3 regions of the Pantoea sp. Z09 genome follow, and region 3 is predicted to be linked to each of the others. Evidence: predicted binding sites of a transcription regulator. Region 3 holds the regulator's gene; each other region holds the start of a gene.

What was found. The regulator sigma-54, encoded in region 3, starts transcription at its own class of promoters, with help from an activator protein. The targets are predictions, from matches to a motif close to GTTGGCACANNTTTCGCTNT.
Region 1: the regulator sigma-54 is predicted to act here: its motif matches at 4,792-4,811, upstream of glnA (glutamate--ammonia ligase).
Region 2: the regulator sigma-54 is predicted to act here: its motif matches at 6,389-6,408, upstream of glnK (P-II family nitrogen regulator).

Annotation. Positions count from the first base shown of each region.
Region 1 covers NZ_CP092373.1:3,865,505-3,872,957, reverse strand. Annotated here, with positions in the region: gene hemN (oxygen-independent coproporphyrinogen III oxidase) at 1-304, shown strand, start outside; gene MC269_RS18460 (YshB family small membrane protein) at 351-476, opposite strand; gene glnG (nitrogen regulation protein NR(I)) at 583-1,992, opposite strand; gene glnL (nitrogen regulation protein NR(II)) at 2,000-3,049, opposite strand; gene glnA (glutamate--ammonia ligase) at 3,236-4,645, opposite strand; gene typA (ribosome-dependent GTPase TypA) at 5,081-6,901, shown strand; gene yihX (glucose-1-phosphatase) at 7,100-7,453, shown strand, end outside.
Region 2 covers NZ_CP092373.1:2,875,057-2,882,509, reverse strand. Annotated here, with positions in the region: gene MC269_RS13895 (SgrR family transcriptional regulator) at 1-86, opposite strand, end outside; gene cof (HMP-PP phosphatase) at 179-1,000, shown strand; gene MC269_RS13885 (PLP-dependent cysteine synthase family protein) at 1,035-2,066, opposite strand; gene MC269_RS13880 (Lrp/AsnC family transcriptional regulator) at 2,182-2,643, shown strand; gene MC269_RS13875 (SmdA family multidrug ABC transporter permease/ATP-binding protein) at 2,666-4,441, shown strand; gene MC269_RS13870 (SmdB family multidrug efflux ABC transporter permease/ATP-binding protein) at 4,428-6,203, shown strand; gene glnK (P-II family nitrogen regulator) at 6,461-6,799, shown strand; gene amtB (ammonium transporter AmtB) at 6,833-7,453, shown strand, end outside.
Region 3 covers NZ_CP092373.1:3,445,014-3,452,466, reverse strand. Annotated here, with positions in the region: gene arcB (aerobic respiration two-component sensor histidine kinase ArcB) at 1-1,434, shown strand, start outside; gene MC269_RS16520 (hypothetical protein) at 1,604-1,960, shown strand; gene mtgA (monofunctional biosynthetic peptidoglycan transglycosylase) at 2,320-3,039, shown strand; gene npr (PTS phosphocarrier protein NPr) at 3,043-3,315, opposite strand; gene rapZ (RNase adapter RapZ) at 3,312-4,166, opposite strand; gene ptsN (PTS IIA-like nitrogen regulatory protein PtsN) at 4,221-4,700, opposite strand; gene hpf (ribosome hibernation promoting factor) at 4,830-5,117, opposite strand; gene rpoN (RNA polymerase factor sigma-54) at 5,139-6,572, opposite strand; gene lptB (LPS export ABC transporter ATP-binding protein) at 6,620-7,345, opposite strand; gene lptA (lipopolysaccharide ABC transporter substrate-binding protein LptA) at 7,351-7,453, opposite strand, start outside.

The DNA.
Region 1 (7,453 bases), 420 kb from region 3:
GTGGCGCGGCGTGGCGCTGACGGATGACGACTGTCTGCGCCGCGACGTAATAAAAACGCTGATCTGCAACTTCTCGCTCGACTTCCGCGCCATCGAAGCGCAACACGCGATACGCTTCAGCGACTACTTCGCCGAGGACCTGGCGCTATTGCAGCCGCTGATTGCGGACGGGCTGGTGGAGCGGCGTGACCACGGGCTGCAGGTGACCGGCGCGGGCCGATTACTGATCCGCAACATCTGCATGTGCTTTGACCTTTATCTGCGGCAAAAGGCGCGTCAGCAGCAGTTCTCACGCGTGATTTAGCACAGCAGCGCGCCTGCGCGCATAAGAGTACGCGCAGGCGCGGCGATTACTGAAACAGATTGACCATGATAGCGCACAGCACGGCAGCGACGGCGGCCTGCGGCGAATGGCCGGCGGCGCTGCCGATAACGGCCAGGTTGTGCGATACCATGTGAAGGAAGGATTCAAACATTGCTTCTTCTCCCGATAGCCGCCCGTATGATACTGAACGGCATCGGTGTGTAAAGCGGGTCAAGGCGATAAGTTGTGTAAAAAATCGCCTTGTTTTACCCGCATTGTTACTCCATGCCCAGCTCTTTCAGTTTGCGCGTCAGGGTATTGCGTCCCCAGCCCAGCAGCCTGGCCGCTTCCTGCTTGTGGCCCTGCGTATGACGCAGCGCCGTGGTCAGCAGGGTGCGCTCCATTTCCGGCTGCGCTTCAGAGAGCAGGTTTTGATGACCGGAGCGCAGCGCGCGGTCGGCCCACTGCGCCAGCAGCGTCGCCCAGCTGTCGGGCAGCGACTGCACCGGACTCTCCGGCGTGCTGGACTCAAAGAGTTCCGGCGGCAGATCCTGAATCAACACTTCCTGGCCCGCCGCCATCACCGTCAGCCAGCGACAGGTGTTCTCCAGCTGGCGCACGTTACCCGACCAGTGCAGACGCGTCAGCGCCGCCTCGGTTTCCGGATGGAGAATTTTCGCCTCGACGCCCAGCTCGCGCGCCGCCACCTGCAGGAAATAGCGCGCCAGGCGCGGAATGTCTTCGCGACGTTCGCGCAGCGGCGGCAGATGCACGCGGATAACGTTCAGGCGATGGAAAAGATCCTCACGGAACTTGCCTTCCTGCACCCGGCGCTCAAGGTTCTGATGGGTGGCCGCGATAATGCGCACATCCACCTTCACCGGCGCATAGCCGCCGACGCGGTAAAACTGCCCGTCGGCCAGCACGCGCAGCAGGCGCGTCTGGACGTCGAGCGGCATATCGCCGATCTCATCGAGAAACAGCGTGCCGCCGTCCGCCTGCTCGAAGCGGCCCTGACGGATCTGATTCGCGCCGGTAAACGCCCCTTTCTCATGGCCGAACAGCTCGGACTCAATCAAATCTTTCGGGATCGCCGCCATATTGAGCGCGATAAACGGCGCTTTGGCGCGCGGACTGTGGCGATGCAGCGCGTGCGCCACCAGCTCTTTCCCGGTGCCCGACTCGCCGTTGATCAGCACGCTGATCGACGAGCGCGACAGGCGGCCGATAATGCGGAACACATCCTGCATCGCTGGCGCTTCGCCGATGATGTCGGTGGTAGGACCGCTGACCGGCTGATTGCGCGGCTGCTGCTGCTCCTGATAGTGGCTGATGGCGCGCTCGACCAGCGCCACGGCCTCGTCGATATCAAAGGGCTTCGGCAGGTAGTCGAACGCCCCTTGCTGATAGGCGCTGACCGCCGCGTCCAGGTCGGAGTGCGCCGTCATAATGATGACCGGCAGCATCGGATGACGCTGCTTGATCTGTTTCAGCAGCGCCAGCCCGTCCATGCCCGGCATGCGAATATCTGACAGTAAAACGTCTGGGGTTTTGGTCGAGAGCGCGTCCAGCACCTCATTGCCGCTATCGAAAGTGGCACAGCTTAAACCGGCTCCAGTGAGCGCGCGTTCAAGCACCCAGCGGATGGAGCTATCGTCATCGACGATCCAGACTATCCCTCGTTGCATAGAAACCTCACTGGCGAATAGGCAGATAAACCGAGAATTCGGTGTGTCCAGGCCAACTGTTAAACTCAATTTTTCCTGAATGTTGATCGATCAGGCTACGGGCGATAGAGAGACCCAGACCGGTACCGCCTTCGCGGCCGCTCACCATCGGGTAAAACAGGGTATCCTGCAGCTGCGCCGGTATGCCCGGGCCGTCGTCTTCCACGTCGATACGCGCCACCAGACGGTAGCGCGTGCCGTGCAGCGTCAGCTGGAAGGCGGTGCGGGTGCGCAGGATAATGGTGCCGCCTTCTTCGCCCAGCGCCTGCAGCGCGTTGCGAACCACGTTGAGCAGCACCTGTTCAATCTGGTCGGGATCGTGCGGCAGCTCCGGCAGGCTGGGATCGTAATCGCGCACCAGCCTGACGTTCTCCGGCAGCTCCATCGACACCAGATTCACCACGCGTTCCGCTACCTGATGAATGCTCTGCGTGATGTGCATGCCGGGCTGTTGCGGGCCGAGCAGGCGGTCGACCAGGTTACGCAGACGGTCCGCCTGCTCGATAATCACTTTGGTATATTCGTTCAGCGACGGATCGGGCAGCGCGCGCGACAGCAGCTGCGCTGCGCCGCGCAGGCCGCCCAGCGGATTTTTAATCTCGTGAGCGAGGCCGCGCACCAGATCGCGCGCTGCCACCTGCTGCGCATGCTGAAGCTGCTCCTGGCTCAGGCGACGCTGGTTATCCATCGGCGCCATCTCCAGCAGAATAAAGCCGTCCGGCAGCCGCTGCGCCGTGAGCGCCATAACGTGCGCGCGGCCGTCGACCACCAGCGTCACTTCGCTGTCGGTAAACCCCTGGCCAGCCGCAAGACTCTCGCGCATCACCTCGATATTCAGCGAAAAGTAGCCGGTTAAATCGGGCAGCGGCGTGCCGAACAGTTTGCGTGAGCTTTGCGCCAGTAGCTGCTGCGCCGCCGGATTGGCATAGTGGATAACCAGCTCGTCATCCACTAGCAGAATACTGTTGATCAGGGAGTTGAGAATTTGTCCCGCGTCGGGCAGGGTGCCAGTTGCCATACAGCGTTCCTCTGCACTATTTTAGTGCATTATACTCTTCCGCGTCCGGTTTCAGACGGCTGAACGATGATTTCGCGGCGAAAAAAGCCCATCCGGAGATGGGCTAAAGTTTCCACGGCAACAAAAATCTTCTGTATGTGGCGCGTTGCCGCCTGAAGCCGCGACGCGCCCTGTGCAGAATAAAGATTAAACGCTGTAGTAGAGTTCGAACTCAACCGGGTGCGGCGTCATGCGAATACGGTCGTTCTCAACTTTACGCAGTTCGATATAGGCGTCGATCGCGTCGTCGGTGAAGACGCCGCCGCGCGTCAGGAACTCGCGGTCTTCGTTCAGCGCGATCAGCGCTTCTTCCAGCGAACCTGCAACTTTTGGAATCTCCGCTTCTTCTTCCGGCGGCAGATCGTACAGGTTTTTGTCCATCGCATCGCCCGGGTGGATCTTGTTGATCACGCCGTCCAGGCCAGCCATCAGCAGCGCGGTGAACGCCAGGTACGGGTTAGCAGCCGGATCCGGGAAGCGCGCTTCGATACGACGCGCTTTCGGGCTGGCAACAACCGGAATACGGATAGAGGCGGAGCGGTTACGCGCGGAGTAAGCCAGCATAACCGGCGCTTCGTAGCCCGGCACCAGACGCTTGTAAGAGTTGGTGGTCGGGTTCGCCAGGGCGTTGATCGCTTTCGCGTGCTTGATGATGCCGCCGATGTAGAACAGTGCGGTTTCAGACAGGCCGCCGTATTTGTCGCCAGCGAACAGGTTCACGCCGCCTTTAGAGAGCGACATGTGGCAGTGCATGCCAGAACCGTTGTCGCCGAACATCGGCTTCGGCATAAAGGTCGCGGTTTTGCCGTAGGCGTGCGCGACGTTATGCACCACATATTTGTAGATCTGAATTTCGTCCGCTTTCTTGGTCATGGTGTTGAAGCGGGTCGCCACTTCGTTCTGACCGGCAGTCGCCACTTCGTGGTGATGCGCTTCTACTACCAGGCCCATCTGCTCCATGGTCAGACACATGGCCGAACGGATGTCCTGTGCGGAGTCAACCGGCGGAACCGGGAAGTAGCCGCCTTTCAGGCCAGGACGGTGACCTTTGTTGCCGCCTTCGTACTCTTTACCGGTGTTCCAGGCCGCTTCGATGTCGTCGATAGCGACGTGCGAGCCAGAAGTCGACGAGCCGAAACGGATGTCGTCAAACAGGAAGAATTCCGGCTCCGGTCCGAACAGCACGGTGTCGGCGATGCCGGATGAGCGCAGATACTCTTCAGCGCGCTTGGCGATGGAACGCGGATCGCGATCGTAGCCCTGCATGGTGCCTGGCTCGAGGATGTCACAACGGATGATCAGCGTCGGGTCTTCGAAGAACGGATCCAGTACCGCGGTGGTCGCGTCCGGCATCAGCACCATGTCTGATTCGTTAATGCCTTTCCAGCCGCCGATAGAGGAGCCATCAAACATTTTGCCTTCTTCGAAGAAGTCAGCGTTAACCTGGTGAGCAGGGATAGTAACGTGCTGTTCTTTACCTTTGGTGTCGGTAAAACGCAGGTCAACAAACTTAACTTCGTGCTCGTTCATCATCGAGAGAACGTGTTCAGCGGACATACTCAACTCTCCTGGAAAAGGTCATTATCATCGTGGTGAGTGGCTGCGTCGTCTGGAATGAAATGTGTCTGAGCGCCATCCCCAACCAACCGATCTCGTCAAGCTCTGCAACCGTCGTGCAACTGCTGTTTTCGCTTGAAAGAGATAAAGCGAATATTGTGCCAACTTTTTTCAGCACGGCTAAATCGCCTCTGTACGCACTCTTTTGTCGCCTGTGGGCTGCACCAGGCTGGCAAATTTGCACCAAAAGCGTGCTTTTTCGCCAATCCTAAGCACCAAAAAGGTGCATTCCCCCAACTTAGTGCATTAAGTGCACCGCATCCAGCGCAAATTAACGCCACTACAATAAACTTATGGGGAAAAGTGTGATCGTATTCAGTATCCCGCTTAATCCGTGTACAATAGCGCGCTATTTCTAATGCCTGAGGCAAAGTTGTGATCGAAAATTTGCGTAACATCGCCATCATCGCGCACGTCGACCATGGTAAGACCACCCTGGTTGATAAGCTGCTGCAACAGTCCGGTACCTTTGACGCGCGTACCGAAGCGACTGAGCGTGTGATGGACTCCAACGATTTGGAGAAAGAGCGTGGGATTACCATCCTCGCGAAAAACACCGCCATCAAATGGAATGACTACCGTATCAACATCGTTGATACCCCAGGACACGCCGACTTTGGCGGTGAGGTAGAGCGCGTCATGTCCATGGTGGATTCGGTGCTGTTGGTTGTCGATGCGATGGATGGCCCTATGCCGCAAACCCGCTTCGTGACCAAAAAAGCCTTTGCCCATGGTTTGAAGCCGATCGTTGTAATCAACAAGATTGACCGTCCGGGCGCGCGTCCTGACTGGGTTGTGGATCAGGTGTTCGACCTGTTCGTCAACCTGGACGCCACCGACGAGCAGCTTGATTTCCCGATCATTTACGCGTCTGCGCTGCAGGGCATCGCCGGTCTGGATCACACCGACATGGCTGAAGATATGACCCCGCTGTACCAGGCGATCGTTGAGCACGTTTCTCCGCCGCAGGTGGAAGTTGACGCGCCGCTGCAGATGCAGATCTCGCAGCTGGACTACAACAACTACCTGGGCGTGATCGGCATCGGCCGCATCAAGCGCGGTAAAGTCAAGCCGAACCAGCAGGTGACCGTTGTCGACAGCGAAGGCAAAACGCGCAACGGCAAAGTCGGTAAAGTGCTGGGCCACCTGGGCCTGGAGCGTATCGACACCGACCTGGCGGAAGCGGGCGACATCATCGCGATCACCGGCCTGGGCGAGCTGAACATCTCCGACACCATCTGCGATCCGCAGAATGTCGAAGCGCTGCCGGCGCTGAGCGTCGACGAGCCGACCGTCACCATGTTCTTCAACGTCAACACCTCGCCGTTCTGCGGTCAGGAAGGCAAGTATGTGACCTCGCGTCAGATCCTTGAGCGCCTGAACAAAGAGCTGGTGCACAACGTTGCGCTGCGCGTGGAAGAGACCGAAGACGCAGACGCGTTCCGCGTATCGGGCCGTGGCGAACTGCACCTGTCGGTGCTGATCGAAAACATGCGTCGTGAAGGTTTCGAGCTGGCGGTATCCCGTCCGAAAGTTATCTTCCGCGAAATCGACGGCCGCAAACAAGAGCCGTTCGAGAACGTGACGCTGGATATCGAAGAGAACAACCAGGGCGCAGTGATGCAAGCCATGGGCGAGCGTAAAGGCGATCTGAAAAACATGGATCCGGATGGCAAAGGCCGCGTGCGTCTTGACTACGTTATCCCAAGCCGTGGTCTGATCGGCTTCCGTAACGAATTCATGACCATGACGTCCGGTACCGGTCTGCTCTATTCGACCTTCAGCCACTACGACGACATCCGTCCGGGCGAAGTCGGCCAGCGCCAGAACGGCGTGCTGATCTCTAACGGCCAGGGTAAAGCGGTTGCCTTCGCCCTGTTCGGTCTGCAGGATCGCGGCAAGCTGTTCCTAGGCCACGGCGCGGAAGTCTATGAAGGCCAGATTATCGGTATTCACAGCCGTTCCAACGACCTGACCGTAAACTGCCTGACCGGTAAGAAGCTGACCAACATGCGTGCTTCCGGTACGGATGAAGCGACCACCCTGGTGCCGCCGGTGAAGATGACCCTCGAGCAGGCCATCGAATTCATCGATGACGACGAGCTGGTGGAAGTCACGCCGCAGTCGGTCCGTATCCGTAAACGTCATCTGACCGAGAACGATCGCAAACGCGCGTCACGCGGTCCGAAAGAGTAAGACGTTTCGCCTGTGAAAAAGCCCCGTTTATCGGGGCTTTTTTTATGCCTGCCGTTATTTGTCCTGCCGCCACGGCGCTCTCTGCGCAACGCTGCCATGTCACAGCGTCCATAACCGACTTTTCTCCAGCCTGTTACCTGTTCAGCCCCTGTTTTTGCCGCTAGAGTGAATGATCCAGGGAATCAGAGGAGTAACGACATGTTGTACATATTTGACTTAGGCAATGTGATTGTTGATATCGACTTTAACCGCGTGCTGGGCGTCTGGAGTGACCTTGGCCGCGTGCCGCTGGCGCTGTTGCAAAGCCGCTTCCAGATAGACGAGGCGTTTGAACAGCATGAACGCGGCGAAATCAGCGACGAGCACTTCGCGGCGGAGCTGTGCGAGCGGCTCGATATCGCGCTGAGCTATGAACAGTTCGTTGCGGGATGGCAGGCGGTGTTTATGGGCGCGCGCGCCGATACGCTGGCGCTGATGAACCAGCTGCGCGCCGACGGGCATCGCGTGGTGATCCTCTCCAACACTAACAAGCTGCACACCGAGTTCTGGCCG
Region 2 (7,453 bases), 570 kb from region 3:
ATCTCGGCCACGCAGGTCTGCTGGGGCGCGCCCTGGCTCTGCTGCCACAGGCGCTGAAACTGATTAAGGCGATTAAGCTGGCGCATCATAAACCCGGAAGCGTTTTCGAAAAGTATTCACTATTAGTTCCGGGATTACCAGGCGATAGTGAAGGCTGTTTTTTCAACGGGAGAGAGCAATGGCACGACTCGCCGCATTCGATATGGACGGCACGCTGCTGCTGCCCAGCCATCAGCTGGGTCAGCAGACGCTCGCCAGCCTGCTGGCGCTGCATCAGCGCGATGTGCATCTGGCGTTCGCCACCGGCCGGCATCTGCTGGAGATGCAGATCCTGCGCCAGCGCATCACGCTGCCCGCGTGGCTGATCACCGGCAACGGCACGCGCGTGCACGATCTGGAGGGGCATCTGCTGTTCGCCAGCGACCTTTCGCCGTCGGTGGCGGAGGAGGTGCTGCACAGCCGCTGGGAGAGCACGGCGACGGTGCACGTTTTCAACGACGACGGCTGGTTTACCGACGTGCCGGTGCCGCAGATGCTGCAGGCGCACGCGCTAAGCGGCTTCGGCTATCAGCTGCGCGACCTGAAAAGCTTTCCCGCGCACCAGGTGACAAAAATCTGCTTTGTCGACGATCACCACGCGCTCCTTCCGTTGCAAAGCCAGCTGGAGGCGGCGATCGGCGATCGCGCCACGATTTGCTTCTCGGCGTGGGACTGTCTGGAAGTGCTGCCGCTCAACTGCAACAAAGGCAGCGCGCTCGCCATGCTGTGTCAGCACCTTTCGCTGACGCTGGCGGAGTGTATGGCTTTCGGCGACGCCATGAACGACCGTGAAATGCTGTCGCTGGTGGGCAAAGGTTTTGTGATGGGCAACGCCATGAGCCAGCTCAAGTCCGCGCTGCCCCATTTGCCGGTTATCGGCCATTGCGAGACACAGGCGGTGTCTCACTATTTAGATCACTGGATGGCGACGCCGCACCTCGCGTATTCCCCCGAATGCTGAGGATTTCCGTGACGCGGACAGGAGGTCCGCGCTTTTATTCCAGCTCGCGCTGCCAGCGGCTGATATCGCCAAACTGCCGCGCCACCCAGCTTTCGTCATAGTAGCTGTCAGGATAGCGCTCGCCGCTGTCGCACATCAGCGTTACCAGCGATCCCTGTTCCCCCCGCGCCCGCATCCGTTTCGCTACCTGCATCATGCCCCAGAAGTTGGTGCCGGTAGAGGCGCCCGGTTTGCGGCCGATAATCTGCTCCAGTTTGCGCATCGCCGCGAGGGTCGCGCCGTCCGGCACTTTCATGATTTCGTCAATCACGTCCGGCATAAAAGAGGGCTCGACGCGCGGACGGCCGATGCCTTCGATCAGGCTGCCGCGCGGGCTGCGCAGCGTCGCGTCACGGCTGTGCCAGTAGTCGAAGAACACCGAGTGCTCGGGATCGACCACCAGCAGCCGGGTGGCGAAGCCCTGATAGCGAATATAGCGGCCCAGCGTTGCCGAGGTGCCGCCGGTGCCGGCGCTCATGATCAGGGTATGCGGCACCGGAAAGGGCTCGAGCGCCATCTGACGGAAAATGCTCTCCGCGATGTTATTATTGCCGCGCCAGTCGGTGGCGCGCTCGGCGTAGGTAAACTGATCCATAAAGTGACCGTCCAGCTCGCGCGCCAGCTGCGCCGAGGCGCTGTAAAGCTCGCAGGGATCGGCGACGAAGTGGCACTGCCCGCCGTAAAATTCGATCTGGGCGATTTTGCGCTTCGCGGTGCTCGCCGGCATTACGGCGATAAAGGGCAGGCCGAGCAGCTGGGCGAAATAGGCTTCCGACACCGCCGTGCTGCCGGAGGACGCCTCGATCACCGGCCGGTTCTCTTTAATCCAGCCGTTCGCCAGCCCGTAGAGAAACAGCGAGCGTGCCAGGCGATGCTTCAGGCTGCCGCTGGGATGGGTGCTCTCATCTTTCAGATAGAAGCTGATACCGGGATAATCCGCCAGGCGAAAGCGAATCAGGTGGGTTTCGGCGGAGCGCTGAAAGTCCGCGTTGATTTCATTAATGGCGTGGCGAGTCCAGTTACTCATGATGCGATTCCGGCAGAGAAGATGCGCTGATTGTAAGGCACGGGCAGGAAAAAGAGGTTGCTTTATCTTCGCTATAATGGCGCCATTGGAGAAAAAAATTCTCCCGGAGGAGCAAATGTTAGATAAAACTGACCGCCATCTGCTGGATCTGCTGCAGCGCGACTGCACGCTTTCGCTGCAGGCGCTGGCGGACGCCGTCAATCTGACCACCACGCCGTGCTGGAAGCGACTGAAAAAGCTGGAGGATGACGGTATCATCCGCGCACGCGTCGCGCTGCTCGATGCGGAAAAGCTCGGCCTGTCGCTCACCGCGTTTATGCTGGTGAAAACCCAGCAGCACAGCCGCGAATGGTATCAGCGCTTCGTCTCGGCGGTGCAGAGCATGCCGGAAGTGCTGGCGTTCTATCGTATGGCGGGCGAGTACGACTATCTGCTGCGCGTTCAGGTGGCGGATATGAAGCGTTATGACGATTTTTACAAACGTCTGGTCAACAGCGTGCCGGGCCTGATTGACGTCACCTCCAGCTTTGCCATGGAGGAGATCAAATACACCACGGCGCTGCCCGTTGCTCCCTGAAGCAAAAGAAAGAGAATAGCTTGTGCGATTATTCAGCCAGTTAAGTTGGTACTTTATTCGCGAGTGGCGGCGCTATCTGGGCGCGGTCACTCTGTTGATCATCATCGCGATCCTGCAGCTGCTGCCGCCGCATCTGGTGGGCGTGATCGTCGACGGCGTCACGCGCCACAGCATGAGCGGCAGCACCATTATGATGTGGATCGGCGTAATGCTGGCGACCGCCGTGGCGACCTATCTGCTGCGCTACGTCTGGCGCGTGCTGCTGTTCGGCGCCTCCTATCAGCTCGCCGTCGAGCTGCGCGAAGATTTCTATCGGCAGCTCAGCCGCCAGCACCCGGCGTTTTACCTGCGCCATCGCACCGGCGATCTGATCGCGCGCGCCACCAACGATGTCGACCGCGTGGTGTTCGCCGCAGGAGAAGGGGTGCTGACGCTAGTGGATTCGCTGGTGATGGGCTGCGTGGTGCTGCTGGTGATGAGCCTGCAGATCAGCTGGCAGCTGACGCTGCTGTCGCTGGTGCCGATGCCGATTATGGCGCTGTTTATCCACCGCTACGGCAACCAGCTGCACGATCGCTTCAAGCTGGCGCAGGCGGCTTTCTCCAGCCTGAACGATCAGACGCAGGAGAGCCTGACCAGCATCCGCATGATCAAGGCGTTCGGCCTTGAGTCGCACCAGTCTGAACAGTTCTCCGCCATTGCGCGCGACACCGGAGCGAAAAACCTGCGCGTGGCGCGCGTTGACGCCCGTTTTGACCCGACTATCTACATCGCCATCGGCCTCGCCAATCTGCTGGCAATCGGCGGCGGCAGCTGGATGGTCTGGCATCAACAGCTCACGCTCGGTCAGCTCACCAGCTTTGTGATGTACCTCGGCCTGATGATCTGGCCGATGCTGGCGCTGGCGTGGATGTTTAACATCGTCGAGCGCGGCAGCGCCGCCTGGAGCCGCATCGGCGCGCTGCTGGCGGAGGCGCCAGCGGTGCAGGATGGCGAGCAGGAGCTGCCCGCCGAAGCGGGAACGCTGCAGGCGGCTATCCGCGAGTTTCGCTATCCGGCCAGCGGCGCGCCGGTGCTGCGCAATCTGCGCTTTACGCTAAAACCGGGCCAGATGCTCGGCCTGTGCGGCCCGACCGGCAGTGGCAAAAGCACGCTGCTCAGCCTGCTGCAGCGCCACTTCGATATCGACAGCGGAGAGATCCGCTATCACGACGTGCCGCTGACGCAGCTGCGCATCGACAGCTGGCGCAGCCGCCTGGCGGTGGTCAGCCAGACGCCGTTTCTTTTCTCCGACAGCGTGGCGAGCAATATCGCGCTGGGCAGGCCTGGCGCCACGCAGGAGGCGATTGAGCGCGCGGCGACGCTGGCCTGCGTGCATGAGGATATCCTGCGGCTGCCGCAGGGCTATCAGACCGAAGTGGGCGAGCGCGGCGTGATGCTCTCCGGCGGACAGAAGCAGCGGATCGCTATTGCGCGCGCGCTGCTGCTCGACGCGGAGATCCTGATCCTCGACGACGCGCTATCGGCGGTCGACGGCCGCACCGAGCATGACATCCTGCACAACCTGCGTCAGTGGGGCAAAGGACGCACGCTGATCATCAGCGCGCATCGTCTGTCGGCGCTGACGGAGGCGAGCGAAATTCTGGTGCTGCAGCAGGGCGAAGTGGCTCAGCGTGGCGATCATGAGGCGCTGGCGGCCGAGCCGGGCTGGTATCGCGATATGTATCGCTATCAGCAGCTTGAGGCGGCGCTGGACGAAGACGAACCGGCAAAAGAGGCGCGCGATGGCGAAATCTAAACGCTTATGGCCGACGCTAAAGCGTCTGCTCGCCTACGGCAAGCCGTGGCGTAAATCGCTGAGCCTCGCGGTCGGCATGCTATGGATCGCCGCCGCGGCCGAAGTGACCGGGCCGGTGCTGGTCAGCTACTTTATCGACCAGCTGGTGGCAAAACATCAGATGCCGCTGGGCATTGTGGCGGGACTGGCGGTGAGCTTTATTCTGCTGCAGCTGCTGGCGGCGGGGCTGCACTATTTTCAGGCGCTGCTGTTTAACCGCGCGGCGATCGGCGTCGTGCAGCAGCTGCGCAGCGACGTGATGGACGCGGCGCTGCGTCAGCCGCTCAGCGCGTTCGACACTCAACCGGTGGGGCAGATTATTTCACGCGTCACCAACGACACCGAAGTGATTAAAGATCTCTACGTGACGGTGGTGGCGACGGTGCTGCGCAGCGCGGCGCTGATCGGCGCGATGATGGTGGCGATGTTTAGCCTCGACTGGCGCATGGCGCTGGTGGCGATGGCGATCTTTCCGCTGGTGCTGACGGTGATGCTGATTTATCAGCGCTACAGCACGCCGATCGCGCGTCGCGTGCGCAGCTATCTGGCGGATATCAATAACGGCTTCAACGAAGTGATCAACGGCATGAGCGTCATCCAGCAGTTTCGCCAGCAGGCGCGCTTCGGCGAGCGCATGAGCGAGGCCAGCCGTGCGCACTATCTGGCGCGCATGCAGACGCTGCGGCTCGACGGGTTTCTGCTGCGTCCGCTGCTTAGCCTGTTTTCAGCGATGATCCTCTGCGGTCTGCTGCTGCTGTTTAGCTTCTCCTCGCCGGGCATTTTCGAAGTCGGCGTGCTCTATGCGTTTATTACTTATCTCGGGCGCCTGAACGAACCGCTGATCGAACTCACCACGCAGCAGTCGATGCTGCAGCAGGCGGTGGTGTCGGGGGAACGTATTTTCGAGCTGATGGATGCGGCTCAGCAGCGCTACGGCGCCGACGATCGCCCGCTGGCGTCTGGCCGCATCGCGCTGCGGCACCTCAGCTTCGCCTATCGCGCCGATCGCAACGTGCTGAGCGATATCAACCTTGAGGTGCCGGCGCGCAGTTTTATCGCGCTGGTCGGGCATACCGGCAGCGGCAAAAGCACGCTCGCCAACCTGCTGATGGGCTACTACCCGGCGACGCACGGCGAGATATGCCTGGACGACCGGCCCATTAGCCAGCTCAGCCATCAGACGCTGCGCCGCGGCATCGCCATGGTGCAGCAGGATCCGGTGGTGCTGGCGGATAGCCTGCTGGCTAACGTGCGCCTTGGCCGCGATATCAGCGAAGAGGCGGTGTGGCAGGCGCTGGAGCGGGTGCAGCTGGCGTCGCTGGCGCGCGCCTTGCCCGATACCATCCATACGCGCCTGGGCGAGCAGGGCAACACGCTGTCGGTCGGGCAGAAGCAGCTGCTGGCGCTGGCGCGCGTGCTGGTGGAGATGCCACAGATCCTTATCCTCGACGAAGCGACCGCCAACATCGACTCCGGCACCGAGCAGGCGATTCAGCAGACGCTGCGCGCGCTGCGCCAGCACACCACGCTGGTGGTTATCGCTCATCGTCTGTCGACCATTACCGAGGCGGACACCATTCTGGTGCTGCATCGCGGTCAGGTGGTAGAGCAGGGCGATCACGCCGCGCTGCTGGCGCGGCAGGGACGCTACTGGCAGATGTATCAGCTGCAGCAGGCGGGTGATGAACTCGCGTCGGGCAAGGCGATCGCCGCCGTTGACTAGATTGCACCTTTTTTGCGCGCAATTATCAGAATGTTCTGTATCTGTGCACTTCTTTGAGGCCACCAGCACCAAAGAAGTGCAGTTTTTTAACCGCTACGCCTCGCTTTTCTGAGCAGCCGCTTTCGCTCTCCTGACCCGAGCCGTACTGCGCTGCTTTTACCTCTCTTTCTGTCCCTGTTTGTATTCCTGGCACAGCCTTTGCTTCTGTCTCTGCGTGTCTGACGCGACTCACTTGTCTACTACCCGGAGGGGATGCAATGAAGCTGGTTACCGTGGTCATCAAACCGTTCAAACTGGAGGATGTGCGCGAAGCCCTCTCCTCTATCGGCATTCAGGGGCTGACCGTCTCTGAAGTTAAAGGATTTGGCCGCCAGAAGGGCCATGCGGAACTCTATCGCGGCGCCGAGTACAGCGTGAACTTTCTGCCCAAGGTCAAAATCGATGTCGCCATCGCTGACGACCAGCTCGACGAGGTGGTGGATGTGATCAGCAAAGCGGCCTACACCGGCAAGATCGGTGACGGCAAAATTTTTGTCGCTGAGCTTCAGCGCGTTATCCGTATTCGCACCGGCGAGACCGACGAAGCAGCGCTGTAATTTCGGCTACGTAATCTGATGGGATGGAAAAAAATGAATAAAGCATTCACCTTGTTGGGCCTCATCAGCCTGGCGCTGGTACCGTCGCTGGCGATGGCTGCGCCTGCCGTTGCGGATAAGGCCGATAACGCATTTATGATGATTTGCACCGCGCTGGTGCTGTTTATGACGATTCCAGGGATCGCGCTGTTTTACGGCGGCTTAATCCGCGGCAAGAACGTGCTTTCGATGCTGACGCAGGTGGCGGTGACCTTTGCGCTGGTCTGCGTGCTGTGGATTATTTATGGCTATTCGCTGGCGTTCAGCGAAGGCAACGCCTTTTTCGGCAGCTTCCAGTGGGCGATGCTGAAAAACATCGAGCTGAAAGCAGTGATGGGCAGCTTCTATCAGTATATCCACGTGGCGTTCCAGGCATCGTTCGCCTGTATTACCGTGGGGCTGATCGTCGGCGCCATCGCCGAGCGTATTCGCTTCTCCGCCGTGCTGATTTTCGTTGGCGTGTGGGTCACGCTGGCCTATCTGCCGATTGCGCACATGGTCTGGGCGGGCGGTTTCCTGGCACAGGATGGGGCGCTGGACTTCGCCGGCGGCACGGTGGTGCATATCAACGCCGCGATCGCCGGCCTGGTGGGCGCCTATCTGGTGGGCAAGCGC
Region 3 (7,453 bases):
CTGAGCCGCATCCTGCTCGACACCGATCTCAATCAGGAGCAGCTGAAGTACCTGAAAACCATTCATGTTTCCGCCATTACGCTCGGCAACATCTTCAACGACGTGATTGAGGTAGACAAGATCGAACGCCGCAAGGTGCAGCTCGATAACCAGCCGCTCGACTTTACCGGCTTCCTGGCAGATCTGGAGAACCTCTCCGGGCTGCTGGCGCAGCCGAAAGGGCTGAAGTTCGTGATGGCGCCGAGTTTGCCGCTGCCGCACAAGATTTGCGCCGACGGCACGCGCCTGCGCCAGATCCTGTGGAACCTGATCGGCAACGCCGTGAAATTTACCCAGCAGGGCGAAATCGTGGTGCGCGTCGCCTACGAGCAGAATGAGATGCTGCGTTTTGAGGTGGAAGACTCCGGCCAGGGCATCCCGCAGGATGAGCAGGATAAGATCTTCGCCATGTACTATCAGGTGAAAGATCAGCACGGCGGCAAACCGGCGACCGGCACCGGCATTGGCCTGGCGGTATCGCGCCGTCTGGCGCAGGCGATGGGCGGCGATATTACCGTGCGCAGCGCGCCGGGGCAGGGATCCTGCTTCACCGTGCTGATCAACGCGCCGCGCGTGGCCGAAGAGGTCGAGGATGAGAGCAGAGACGACAGCATGCCGCTGCCGGCGCTGCACGTGCTGCTGGTTGAGGATATTGAACTGAACGTGGTGGTGGCGCGCTCGGTGCTGGAAAAACTCGGCTGCAGCGTCGAGGTGGCGATGACCGGGCAGGCCGCGCTGGAGATGTTCGACCCGCTGGAGTTCGACCTCGCCCTGCTGGATATCCAGCTGCCGGATATGACCGGCCTCGACGTCTCGCGCGCCATTCATCAGCGCTACCCCGACGCCAGCCTGCCGCCGCTGGTGGCGCTGACCGCTAACGTGCTTAAGGATAAGAAAGAGTACCTGGAGGCAGGCATGGACGACGTGCTGAGCAAGCCGCTGTCGGTGCCGGCGCTAACCGCCATGATCAAAAAGTTCTGGGATCACCCCAGCGACGACGCGCAGGCCGATCGCGAGGAGGGCGAGGACAAAACGCGCGCGCTGCTCGATGTGCCGATGCTGGAGCAATATATCGAACTGGTCGGCCCCGGACTGATTACGCAGAGCCTGACGATGTTTGAACAGATGATGCCAGGCTACCTTGAGGTGCTCGACTCCAATCTGATGGCGCGCGACCAGAAAGGCATTGCGGAAGAGGGCCACAAAATTAAAGGCGCGGCGGGATCGGTGGGATTACAGCATCTGCAGCAGGTGGCGAAACAGATCCAGAGTCCGGAGCTACCGGCATGGTGGGACAACGTGGGCGAATGGGTTGAAGAGCTTAAGCGCGAGTGGCGTCACGACGTGCAGGTATTACGCGAGTGGGTAGCAGAAAGAGAAAAACCACGGGCCTGAAAAAAAATGACCCCAGTCGAAGACCGGGGTGCGCGAATACTGCGCCAACACCAGGGAAAAAGGCGCTGTTGCTATACTGATTCGAGTTAACGTGCAGCAGCGTGGTATTGGTTAACACATGCCATCACCTTAGCAAATTCCATTAATGACTGGGTGAAGATTCATTAAAATGTGTGATGTTGAGCAGCGTTTAAATACAGAAAACATTAATTTGGCAACACAGTCAAGCAAGGAATCAATTTCTGCGTTGCATTGCGCTCATTTTGACCAATTGTTCCAGTTTTTGCGCGGTTTTTGTTTGCCAGCGCGCTGCGAGGCGCGCCGCAAAGCGGGGAAAAGCGCTTTCGCCGCGAATTTGCCACTATTTATGATGCAATGTATTGATAAAATTGAAAAAGTTTTCGAGTGGCCGTACTTTATCCAAAACGTTTTGGAAAGCGCGCGCGTAAATTTCCAAATCGTTGTGATGCCAGGCAAATCTGCAGAAATCAATCGGCGGAATAGCGTGATTTTATCGCCGCTTTAGCGCTGGAATGGGCAGCATCAGGTTGTCTGTTTTCTGTTCCTTTACGCTAAATAGTGAATAGCGGAACAGTGATGCCAGAGTGAAGGTTTAATATCGTGAATGAATCATTGTGAGGTTTATCACAAATGGTTAAGTGTATGTCGTGAAAAGCGATAAGCGCGCAACAAGTATGGAACCGATTCCTTTTTAACGGAAGTGCTTGATGTGATTCGATCTGTTGGCGATTTACGGCGATAAAAAAGAGCGCTGACCGCGTCAATTTGCGCATAATTTCGCTCTTCATCAGCCTTTTTGACGGAGATGTGCCTTTCATCACATCAGGAATTGATTAATTCAGGGAACAGGTAAGAGCTCATTGCATGAGCAGGAATAAAGGGAGCCTCTGGCGAGGCATTAAACGTATCGCCACGCGCGTGATAGTGACGCTGCTGGGCGTATGGGTTATCGGTATTGGTCTGTTCGCCTTTTTGCCGGTGCCCTTTTCCGCAGTAATGGCGGAGAGACAGCTCGGCGCATGGCTGAGCGGCGATTTTCACTATGTGGCGCACTCTGACTGGGTGGGACACGACGAGATTTCGCCGTGGATGGCGCTGGCGGTGGTCGCCTCGGAGGATCAGAAATTCCCGACGCACTGGGGATTCGACGTCGATGCGATTGAATCGGTGCTCGACAGTGAGGGCACGCGCATGCGCGGCGCCTCCACGCTGTCGCAGCAAACGGCGAAAAACCTGTTTCTCTGGGATGGACGCAGCTGGCTAAGAAAAGGGCTGGAGGCGGGACTGACGGTGGGCATCGAAACCGTCTGGACCAAGCGACGCATCCTGACGGTCTACCTGAACATAGCCGAATTCGGCGAGGGGATCTTCGGCGTGGAAGCCGCCTCGCAGCGCTATTTTCACAAGCCGGCCAGTCGGCTGACTATCGCGGAAGCGGCGCTGCTGGCAGCGGTGCTGCCTAACCCAATTCGCTTCCGCGCCGACGCGCCGTCAGGCTATGTGCGCCAGCGCCAGCAGTGGATTATGCGGCAGATGCGCCAGCTGGGCGGCGAGGGCTTCCTGCAGCGTAATCATCTCGACTAAGCATCACTCTTCGTCGAAGCCGGCCTCGAAAAGTTCGATAACGGCCGCCAGCGCCTGGTGCTCTTCCGGGCCGCTGGCTTCAATCTCAATATGACCGCCTTTAGCAGAATCGAGCATCAGCAGGGCAATCACGCTGCTCGCCTCCGCCTCGGTGCCTGATTCGTTGCGCAGCAGCACTTCGGCGTCGAAGCTTTGCACCAGCTCGAACAGCTTCATCGCCGGTCGCGCGTGCATGCCCAGCTTGTTTTTGATTTCCACGGTTTGTTTAACGGTCATGATTTACGTTTTTCCAGCGTGCGATGGCGCGACTGCACGTTTTTGCCGCGTGAGCGGAAGTAGTCCGCCAGCTGCTCGGCGATATAGACCGAACGGTGTTTGCCGCCGGTGCAGCCGATAGCGACGGTCAGGTAGCTGCGGTTGTTGGTTTCCAGCATCGGCAGCCATAGTTCGAGATAGCTGCGCGTCTGATAGATAAAGTTATGCACTTCAGTGTGACGATCGAGAAACGCCGCGACCGGGCGATCGAGTCCGGTCATCGGGCGCAGTTTGGGATCCCAGTGCGGGTTCGGCAGAAAGCGCACGTCAAAAACGTAGTCGGCGTCGATGGGAATGCCGTGCTTGAAGCCGAAGGATTCAAACACCATCGTCAGCTCGCGTTCGCGCTTGCCCAGTAGCCGGGTGCGCAGCATCTCCGCCAGCTCGTGCACCGACATCTCAGAGGTATCGATAATCAGATCGGCGCGCGAGCGCAGCGGCTCCAGCAGATCGCTCTCTTCGTCGATGGCGCTTTCCAGCGACAGGTTCTTACTGGAGAGCGGATGCAGACGGCGCGTATCGCTGTAGCGGCGGATCAGCGTATTGCGATCGGCATCGAGAAACAGCAGCTGCGGCGAAAAGGCGTCCGGCAGATTATTCAGCGCATGTTCGAACACTTCCGGCGACTCCGGCATATTGCGCACGTCGATGCTGACGGCCGCCGAGATATTGCGTTCCATCAGCGAGTTCGCCAGCTCGGGCAACAGCACCACAGGCAGGTTATCGACGCAGTAGAATCCCATATCTTCCAGCGCGCGTAGCGCCACCGATTTTCCTGAGCCTGACCGACCGCTAACGATCATCAGCACCATGACCTTCTCTCCCGTTTTAAACCGGCGCGCACGCCGGTAAAAGCGCAGCGCGCGTTACTGCTCCTCTGGAGCTTCTGTAATGATGGCGTAGAGTTCTTCATCGCTCTGCGCCGCGCGCAGGCGGCGACAAACGGTTTTGTCCGCCAGACGCTTCGCGACCAGAGAGAGGGTGTGCAAGTGGGTTTTGCACTGATCCGCCGGCACCAGCAGCGCAAACAGCAGGTCGACCGGCTGGTTGTCTACCGCGTCGAAGGCGATGGGCTGGTCAAGGCTGATAAACACGCCGACCGCGCGCAGCGTGTCCTCTTCCAGCTTGCCGTGCGGGATCGCGATACCGTTGCCGATACCGGTGCTGCCCATGCGCTCACGGGTCAGGATCGCCTCAAACAGGGTTTGATGCGGCAGATTAAGCTGCTTCGCTGCCAGCTCGCTGATAATCTCCAGCGCGCGTTTTTTACTCTGGCAGTGTACGCCGCTGCGCGTGCAGTCCGGCGTCAGCACGGTGCTCAGTTCCAGTATCAGATCGTTGTTCATTATCGTTTCACTTGCGAGTTCACAGAGCCGCGGCGTGGCCGCGGCGCTTGCACAGATGGCAAAACGGGGCGGTAAATCCGCCCCATCCAGACCGCCCTGAGCGCGCGAGGCGCGCTGCAAGCGTGAAGGTTAGTGTTTGTTCAGTTTGTCTTTATGCCGGTTAAGCTGACGGGCGAGCTTGTCGACCAGCCCGTCAAGCGCCGCATACATATCTTCCGCTTCCGACGTGGCGTGCAGCTCGCCGCCGTTGACGTGTAAGGTCGCGTCCGCAACCTGAGTGACCCTTTCCACTTTCAGAACAATATAAACCTGATTGATGCGATCGAAATAGTGTTCCAGTTTGGCAAATTTGTTGTTGATGAACTCACGCAGCGGTTCGGTGACTTCAACGTTTTGCCCAGTGATATTTAGCTGCATAGGTCTTCCTTCTCATTTCTGTCAAACCAGCTGTTTCCGCTGGTTCGATGGCGGGATAGATAAAGACTCGCGATATTTAGCGACGGTACGGCGTGCCACCATAATGCCCTGTTCAGACAACATGGAGGTGAGCTTGCTGTCGCTCAAGGGTTTAGCGGGATTCTCCGCCGAGATTAATTTTTTCACCAGCGCTCGAATCGCCGTGGAGGAGGCTTCGCCGCCGCCTTCGGTGTTGACGTGGCTGGAGAAAAAATATTTAAGTTCGAAGATGCCGCGCGGGCTGTGCAGATATTTTTGCGTGGTCACGCGCGAGATAGTGGATTCATGCATATCCACCGCCTGCGCGATATCCGCCAGCACCATCGGGCGCATAAACTCTTCGCCCTGCTCGAAAAAGGCCTGCTGCTGCTCGACGATACAGCGCGTCACCTTCAGCAGCGTATCGTTGCGGCTTTCGAGGCTTTTGATCAGCCAGCGCGCCTCCTGCAGGTTGCTGCGGATAAACTGGCTGTCGCTGTCGTTGCGCGCGGCGCCGCCCATCGCGGCATAGTGCTGATTGATGCGCAGACGCGGCACGCTGTCGCTATTCAGCTCTACCGTCCAGCGCTTGCCAACCTTGCGCACCAGCACGTCGGGGATGACATATTCCGGCTCGCCGGTCTGCACCGACTGGCCGGGGCGCGGATCCAGCGACTGGATCAGCTGCATCGCCTCTTTCAGCACCTCTTCTTTAAAGCGGGTGACGCGCATCAGGCTGCGGAAATCGTGGTTGGCCAGCAGATCGAGATGTTCGCTGACAATCAGGCGCGCCTCGGCCAGCATCGGCGTGGCCGGGGCGAACTGGGAGAGCTGCACCAGCAGGCAGTCGCGCAGATCGCGCGCGCCGACGCCGACCGGATCGAAACGCTGAATGCGCTTCAGCACCGCTTCGACCTCATCCAGCGCCAGCTCGTCATTGCCCATGCTGTCGAGGATCTCGTCAAGCGAAACGGTGAGATAGCCGGTATCGTCGATGGCGTCGACGATAGAGGTGGCGATGGCGCGATCGGTGTCGGTGAAAGGCGTCAGATCCACCTGCCACATCAGGTAATCCTGCAGCGACTGGGTGGTTTCGCCCTGATAGACCGGCAGCTCGTCATCCTGATAGTCGGTGCCGGTGCCGGAAGGGGTGCCTGCGGTATACATCTCGTCCCAGGTGGCGTCGAGCGGCAGGTCGTCCGGCATCTCTTTCTGTTCCAGCGCCTCGCGCGTGTCCAGCACCTCATCTTCCTGATAGTCGCGGCTGTCGATCTCTTCGTGCACGTCAGCCTGCTCCAGCAGCGGATTGCTCTCCAGCGCCAGCTGCAGCTCCTGCTGAAGCTCAAGCGTAGAGAGCTGCAGCAGTCGGATGGCCTGCTGCAGCTGTGGAGTCATCGCCAGCTGTTGGCTGAACCTGAGTTGCAAACCTTGCTTCATATTCAGGACGGGATTTCCTAAGCAAACATCGTATTAACGACACCTTATCAGAGTCTGAACTCTTCGCCCAAATAAACCCGTTTAACCTGCTCATCTGCAAGTATTTCATTTGGCGTGCCGTGGGCGATCAGGTGCCCCTGGCTAACGATATAGGCGCGTTCGCACACCGCCAGAGTTTCACGAACGTTGTGGTCGGTGATCAGCACGCCGAGGCCGCTGTCGCGCAGATGCTCGATGATTTTTTTGATGTCGATAACCGAGATGGGATCGACGCCGGCAAACGGCTCATCCAGCAGAATAAATTTCGGATTGGCAGCCAGCGCACGGGCGATTTCGACGCGGCGGCGTTCACCGCCCGACAGCGCCTGGCCCATGCTGTCGCGCAGATGGGCGATATGAAACTCATCCATCAGCTCGTTGGCGCGATCCTGACGCTGCTCCTCGGTGAGGTCGTCACGGATTTGCAGCACCGCCATCAGGTTGTCGTAGACGCTCAGACGGCGGAAAATCGACGCTTCCTGCGGCAGATAGCCGATGCCACGACGCGCGCGCGCGTGCAGCGGCAGGATGCTGATGTCGTCGTCGTCAATGACGATGCGGCCCGCGTCGCGCGGCACGATGCCGACGACCATGTAGAAGGTGGTGGTCTTACCCGCGCCGTTGGGGCCCAGCAGGCCGACGATCTCGCCGGATTTCACCTGCAGGCTGACGTCTTCCACCACGCGACGGCCCTTATAGGCCTTCGCCAGGTTTTCTGCGATTAGTGTGGCCATAGCGATCAGTTACTCTTTTTCGGGCTGTTAGCGTTTTTGTCCTGCAGCTGCGACGGCACCAGCACGGTGGTGACGCGCTTGCTCTGACCCTGGCTGTAGGCCTGCATT